Regions from separate parts of the Pseudomonas sp. ZL2 genome, predicted to be linked through region 1. Evidence: riboswitches for the same ligand, from Rfam matches in the RefSeq annotation. Region 1 holds a riboswitch; the other holds the start of a gene.
The links. Region 1 has a riboswitch for FMN ahead of ABM562_RS09005 (6,7-dimethyl-8-ribityllumazine synthase). Riboswitches for the same ligand answer to the same signal wherever they lie in the genome.

Region 1 (3,382 bases):
CGACTGCGGCCACCATCACTAAGGAATAGCCCATGCTCGCCCTCGGCAAACTGCTTGAACTGACCCTGGCCGGTCGCGAACCGGCAGAGAAGACCCAGCTGACTGTCGACGGCGTACGCATGCGCTGGCTCGGCGAGGGCGCCCTCGAAGTGCGCCCGCCCGAGGCTCGTGACAATGGCCAGGACCTGCTGCTGTCGGCGGGCATCCATGGCAACGAAACCGCACCGATCGAGTTGCTCGATCGGCTGCTGCACGACATTGCCCGCGGCGATCTCAAGCCGCGTGCGCGTATTCTGTTCCTGTTCGGCAACCCCGAGGCGATCCGCCGCGGCGAGCGTTACATCGAGCAGGACGTCAACCGCTTGTTCAATGGCCGCCACGATCAGTCCAGTGGTGCCGAGGCCCTGCGTGCCTGTGAGCTGGAGCGCCTGGCGGCGACTTTTTTCAGCGTCCCCGAGCGCACCCGCCTGCATTACGACCTGCACACCGCCATTCGTGGTTCGAAGATCGAGCAGTTCGCCCTCTATCCGTACAAGGAAGGTCGCCAGCATTCGCGTCGCGAACTGGCGCGCCTGAGCGCGGCCGGCATGGAGGCGGTGCTGCTGCAAAGCAAGGTGTCGATCACCTTCACCGCCTACACCTATGAGCAATTGGAGGCTGAAGCCTTCACCCTGGAGCTGGGCAAGGCGCGGCCGTTCGGGGAGAACGGCCAGGTCAATGTCGAGCGTCTGGAGACCCGGCTCAAGCAGATCATCGAAGGCACCGAGCCTGAAGAGCCTCAAGCCCTGGATGGCCTGCAGCTATTCAGCGTGGCTCGCGAGATCATCAAGCACAGCGAGCATTTTCGCCTGAACCTGCCTGCGGATATAGAGAACTTCTCGGAGCTCGAACCCGGCTACCTGCTGGCCGAGGATATCGCCGACACCCGCTGGATCGTCGAGGAGCAGGGCGCGCGCATCATCTTCCCCAACCCGAAGGTCAAGAATGGTTTGCGGGCGGGGATTCTGATCGTTCCCGCCAACCCCGAACAGCTAGGCTGATTGGGTGGGAGCGGGCTTGCCCCGCGATTGCGATCTACCTGCTGCATCGCATCGCGGGACAAGCCCGCTCCTACAGGGTTATTCAGCCGGCCATTTTTTGCGGCACTTCATTGCGACGCAGGGCGCGCAGCTTGTGCAGGGTATCGGCACAGGTCTTGGCCGCCTCGGCGCCCTTGACCAGGAAATGTTCGAAGTAGAAGTTCTGATGCTCGTCACCGGCATGGAAGTGGTGCGGGGTCAGCACTGCCGAGAACACCGGCACCTCGGTTTCCAGCTGCACCTGCATCAGGCCGCTGATCACCGACTGGGCGACGAACTCATGGCGGTACAGGCCGCCATCGACCACCAGGCCGGCGGCGACGATGCCGGCGTAGCGACCACCTCGGGCCAGCAGCTTGGCGTGCAGAGGGATCTCGAAAGCGCCGCCGACTTCAAAGAAATCGATATCGCTCGCCTGATAGCCTTGTTTACCCATCTCTTCGACGAATGCCTTGCGAGCCTGGTCGACAATATCCTTGTGCCAGCAGGCCTGGATGAAGGCGATGCGCTCGTGGGAAGGGTTCTTGCTATCGATTGCGGTAGGTTGCATTGAAACGGACTCCTGTTTGGATGAGAAACAGGGCGCTGGATCGAAGGGGATTTCGCCATGCAGCTGCACAACGACAGGCGCGGATGCACCTCTCCCGTTCTCTCTTTATCCGGACTATGACCGTCGGCCCCGGAATCACACCGGGTCTGCTGACCTTGCAGGCAGGCCTGCAAGCGCTCGCGGGCTATGCGCATTGCGCGCAATTACCGCCGGTGGGGAATCGCACCCCGCCCTGAGAGCGTTACCGTCGGTTGTCAACGGCGAGGAATTATTAGCACAGATGTCAGGTAAACGTATAGGCTGCTAACGATTTTTTCCGGATCAACGACATTTCATCCGGGAAACCTTGCCAATTGCTTTGTGCGGCCCCAGTAATATCGTGTCACCAGATCAAATCAGGCCCAGAGAGGTCGGGCGGGGTGGTCGCGAGCGGTTTTTCGCTGACGTTGTCGTTGCAGGCCGTCCAATTGACGGTTTCTATAGCATAAACACACTGCACCCAAGCCTAAGGCCCGATATAATGCGGCCCTTTGCCGTCGTTTCGTCAATTTGACGCAAGCATTTGCCTTAAGGCCGCCGTTTCCGTGGAAGAACCTATGAAAAGCGCAGAAATCCGTGAAGCCTTCCTTCGCTTCTTCGAAGAGCAGGGACACACCCGAGTTGCCTCCAGCTCCTTGATTCCGGGCAACGACCCGACCCTGTTGTTCACCAACGCGGGGATGAACCAGTTCAAGGACTGCTTCCTTGGCCAGGAAAAGCGCGCCTACACCCGCGCGACCAGCAGCCAGAAGTGCGTGCGCGCCGGTGGCAAGAACAGCGACCTGGAAAACGTCGGCTACACCGCCCGTCACCACACCTTCTTCGAAATGCTGGGTAACTTCAGCTTCGGTGATTATTTCAAGAAAGACGCCATCACCTACGCCTGGACCTTCCTGACCAAGGTGCTGAACCTGCCGGAAGAGAAACTCTGGGTCACCGTCTATGCCAGCGACGATGAGGCATACGACATCTGGACCAAGGAAATCGGCGTACCGGCCGAGCGCATGGTGCGCATCGGCGACAACAAGGGCGCACCATACGCCTCCGATAACTTCTGGACCATGGGTGATACCGGCCCGTGCGGCCCGTGCACCGAGATCTTCTACGATCACGGCGCAGACATCTGGGGCGGCCCACCCGGCTCGCCGGAAGAAGACGGCGATCGCTACATCGAGATCTGGAACAACGTCTTCATGCAGTTCAACCGCACCGCCGATGGCGTGCTGCACCCGCTGCCAGCACCGTCGGTGGATACCGGCATGGGCCTGGAGCGCATCAGTGCGGTCATGCAGCATGTGCACTCGAACTACGAGATCGACCTGTTCCGCAACCTGCTCAGCGCTTCGGCCGCCGCCATTGGCTGCGCCAACGAAGAGCAGTCGTCGCTCAAAGTGGTGTCCGACCACATCCGTTCCTGCAGCTTCCTGATTGCCGACGGCGTGCTGCCGTCCAACGAAGGCCGCGGCTACGTGCTGCGCCGCATCATCCGTCGCGCTTGCCGCCACGGTAACAAGCTGGGCGCCACTGGCAGCTTCTTCTACAAGATCGTCGCCGCCCTGGTGGCCGAGATGGGCGAAGCCTTCCCCGAGCTCCAGCAACAGCATTCCAACATCGAGCGCGTGCTCAAGGCTGAAGAAGAGCAGTTCGCCAAGACCCTGGAGCAGGGCCTGAAAATCCTCGAGCAGGACCTGGCCGATCTCAAAGGCACCGTAGT
Region 2 (3,382 bases), on a different contig from region 1:
TACCCGCCTGCATCTCTGCTCCTTCGGCCTGCTGGCCGGCCTCAGCCTCACCGCCGCCAGTGCCTACGCCGACGAAGCCACCGACCAGGCCGTGCACAAGGGCCGCTGGCAAGGCATGGCCGCCATGGCCAACCTGTACCTCAACGACGCCACCCCGGCCGAGTTCATGGATGCCGGTGACAAAGAAAAGAGCGAGCACGACAACTATGCCGGCGCCCTGGCCTTCTATCTGACCGCCGCCCGCCTGGACCCGAAGAACGCCTTCGCCTCTTACCAGGCCGCTGCCGCGCTGTCGTCCATGGACAGCCCGGAACTGGCCGCGCAATACCTCGACCAGGCGCGTGAGCGCGGCTTCTGGCAAGCGGTGATCCTCAAGGAAGACGACGAACTGGAGCCGATGCAGAAAGACCCGGCCTACCAGAAGCTGCTGCAAGCCGCCGAGAAGAACTACCCGACCCAGGCCAAGGACGCCGGCCTCGCTGCGTTCAGCATTCCTGAAGGCAAGGCGCCGGCTGGCGGCTGGCCAGTGGTGGTATGGCTGGCCGGTTTCGGCACCGAAGGCGTCAAGGGCACCAACATGCGCGCCGACCTGGTGGGCGACAAGGCCGTGCTGGTGGCCCTGAACGGCACCCTCAAGCGCGACGAGCATCAGTTCATGTGGCAGCGGCAATCAGTCGAGCCGACCGAGCAAGCGGTGGCCGCGGCCCTGAAGAAGCTGGAAAAAGACACCCGCATCGACCGCTCGAAAGTTGCCCTGATCGGCTTCTCGCAAGGCGCCGAACACGCCGCGCACCTGATCGCCCAGTACCCGCAGAACTACAGCGGCGCCGTGCTGCTGTCGCCGGGCGGCTTCAAGATCCCGTTCACCGTGCAGAAGGCCAAGGACAAGCGCCTGGTCGTGGTTCATGGTGCACAGGAGCATGAAAGCAACCTGCAACTGACCGCCACCACCGAAAAAGCCTTCGCCAGCAACAACAAGGTGCAGAGCCACGAACACCCTGAAGGCCACACCTTCCAGGACGACTGGCGCAAGGCCTACCCTGGCTACCTGGATTACGCCCTGGGCCTTTAAGCCCGGCTTAGACCTAGGTCGTAGCCCTGAGGCTTGCAAGCATGATGGCACCCTGATGTATGCTTGCACGGTCTTCAGGGCGGGGTGAAAGTCCCCACCGGCGGTAAATCGAAAGATGAGCCCGCGAGCGCCTCGGCCTTTGGTCGAGGGTCAGCAGATCTGGTGAGACTCCAGAGCCGACGGTCATAGTCCGGATGAAAGAAGGCGTCAGGCCAGGGCCATCGTGCGCCCTGGCGCACGCATTTTGTTCGCCCTGAAACGTTCATCGATCACTTACGAGGAGCGTTTCATGTCCCCTTTGCACCGCAAGCAATTCCCTAACGTCGCTGCCGCCGTCGCTGCCTATCAGGCCGGTAAACCCGTGCTGTTGCTCGATGACGACGACCGCGAGGACGAGGCGGATATCATCGCCGCCGCCGAAAACATCAGCCTGCAGACCATGGCCATGATGATCCGTGATTGCAGCGGCATCGTCTGCCTGTGCCTGGATGAAATCACCGTTGACGAGCTGTCGCTGGCACCGATGGTGCCGAACAACCGCGCCCGCCATGGCACCGGTTTCACTGTGACCATCGAAGCCGCTGAAGGTGTATCCACGGGCGTGTCGGCCCAGGACCGCATCACCACCATCCAGGCGGCGCTGGACTCGACCCGCGCAGACCTGCGCATCGTCAGCCCCGGCCACGTGTTCCCGCTGCGCTCACGCGATGGCGGCGTGCTCACCCGTCGTGGCCACACCGAAGGCTCGGTAGACCTCGCCCGCCTGGCTGGCCTGCGTCCGGCAGCGGTCCTCTGCGAGCTGATGAACCCCGATGGCAGCATGGCCCGTGGCGAACAGGTGGCAGAGTACGCCAGGCTGCATTCGCTGCCGGTACTGACCATCGACGAGTTGGCCCGTTACCGCCAGGCAGCCTTGACTCCCGCCCTGGAAAGCGCCTGAAAAATATTCTGTTCGAGAAAATTTACAGCCCTGCAGACAGCTACTAAGGTGAATGCAGAGGAGTGAATCGCGGCTGATTCAAGGCAGTCGCATCGTGCTGAGCGGGTGCAGCTTCATGCACCCGGATTTGCCTCTATTAGGAGGCGGGAAGACGACTTCATGGGGCGCCGCAAGCCAACCCGGAGTCGTCCCCGCCTCTGCTTTTTTCTGCCCTACTTCAAGCCCAGCTGCGTGCGCAAAAAGTCGTGCAGGCCGACCGCGCTTTTCTTGTAGCCGTCCGCCGTCAGGTGCACCAGATCGCCACGGGCCAAGCCTGAAGCCTGCCAGCCGGCAATCGAACACTGTCCGCCCATATACGCCTGCCAGTCCCAGAACAGGGCATTGGCCTGCTTGGCTGCCTGGCGCTGGATGCGGATCACCTGGGCCAGTTGCTGCGGCTGGCGCGCGGCGCAACTGCGGGCCTTGCGCTGCTTGATCGAGTCCGGCGGACCAACCAGCAGCACCACCGCCCGCGGCAGGTCCTGGCGCAGGCGCTTGAGGGTATTGCGCAGTTGCGTCTGGTACAGGTTGAGATCGAGGGTGTCATCGAAGGCTTCGTTGGTGCCGTAGGCGAGGATCACCAGGTCCGGGCGCAAGGTCTTGAGGTTGTCCTGCCAGCCGGCCTGCCATTTGTCCTGCACCTCAAGACGCGCGCCGTTGATACCCAGCGCCGAATAGATCACCCCGGCATTCTTCTGGCCCTGGATGTACCACCCCCCCAGCACGGTGCCGGGACGGCCGTTGAGGGTCAGGTCCAGCGGCAGACCGAGGTTGCCGACCTGCGGGCCGAAGCGCCATTGCCCGCCGGTTGCCGCCAGCATGCGCTGGTTGCGTCCACGACCGTCGCGCAGCACCAGGGTACTGTTCTCCCGCGCCTGGTACAGCGCCTGCACGCGATAACGTTGGGCACCAGGTTCACGGGCCTCGATGCGTACGCTGGGGTTGGCCGCCATCGGCACCGACAAGTAACCGCCGAGCGGGAACTGCGTGCTCTGCTGATTACGCGCCGACACCAGCTCCCACTGGCGCTTGGCGGCTTTGAGGATAACCTGGTCGTAGCGGGTGCCCGGCACCGGCGTGGCGGCGATCAGGCCGATACCGCCGTCGCCATATCGCGCTTGCAGCAGGCGGCGCATCTCGCCACTGAACAGATCGGCAGCGGTGTGCGAGTCGCCGAACTGAATGATATTGACCGGCGCGCGGTTGGCGTTCTTGAACTTGCCCGCCAGTACCGCCAGGTTGCCATCGACGCGGTTGACCGGGGCCTTGGCCGCCGTATTGGCTGGCCTGGCCGTGGTATTGACCGCCGCCACCGGGCTACAGCCCGGCAG

Region 2: it holds a riboswitch for FMN, as region 1 does, so the genes downstream of both, ribB (3,4-dihydroxy-2-butanone-4-phosphate synthase) here and ABM562_RS09005 (6,7-dimethyl-8-ribityllumazine synthase) in region 1, are expected to answer to the same signal.

Annotation. Positions count from the first base shown of each region.
Region 1 is NZ_JBGOGX010000007.1:6,916-10,297, forward strand. Features, by position in the region: gene ABM562_RS08995 (topoisomerase II) at 1-22, shown strand, start outside; gene astE (succinylglutamate desuccinylase) at 33-1,040, shown strand; gene ABM562_RS09005 (6,7-dimethyl-8-ribityllumazine synthase) at 1,123-1,629, opposite strand; FMN riboswitch at 1,722-1,873, opposite strand; gene alaS (alanine--tRNA ligase) at 2,226-3,382, shown strand, end outside.
Region 2 is NZ_JBGOGX010000005.1:180,372-183,753, forward strand. Features, by position in the region: gene ABM562_RS08480 (alpha/beta hydrolase) at 1-1,072, shown strand, start outside; FMN riboswitch at 1,139-1,282, shown strand; gene ribB (3,4-dihydroxy-2-butanone-4-phosphate synthase) at 1,362-2,012, shown strand; gene ABM562_RS08490 (SGNH/GDSL hydrolase family protein) at 2,225-3,382, opposite strand, start outside.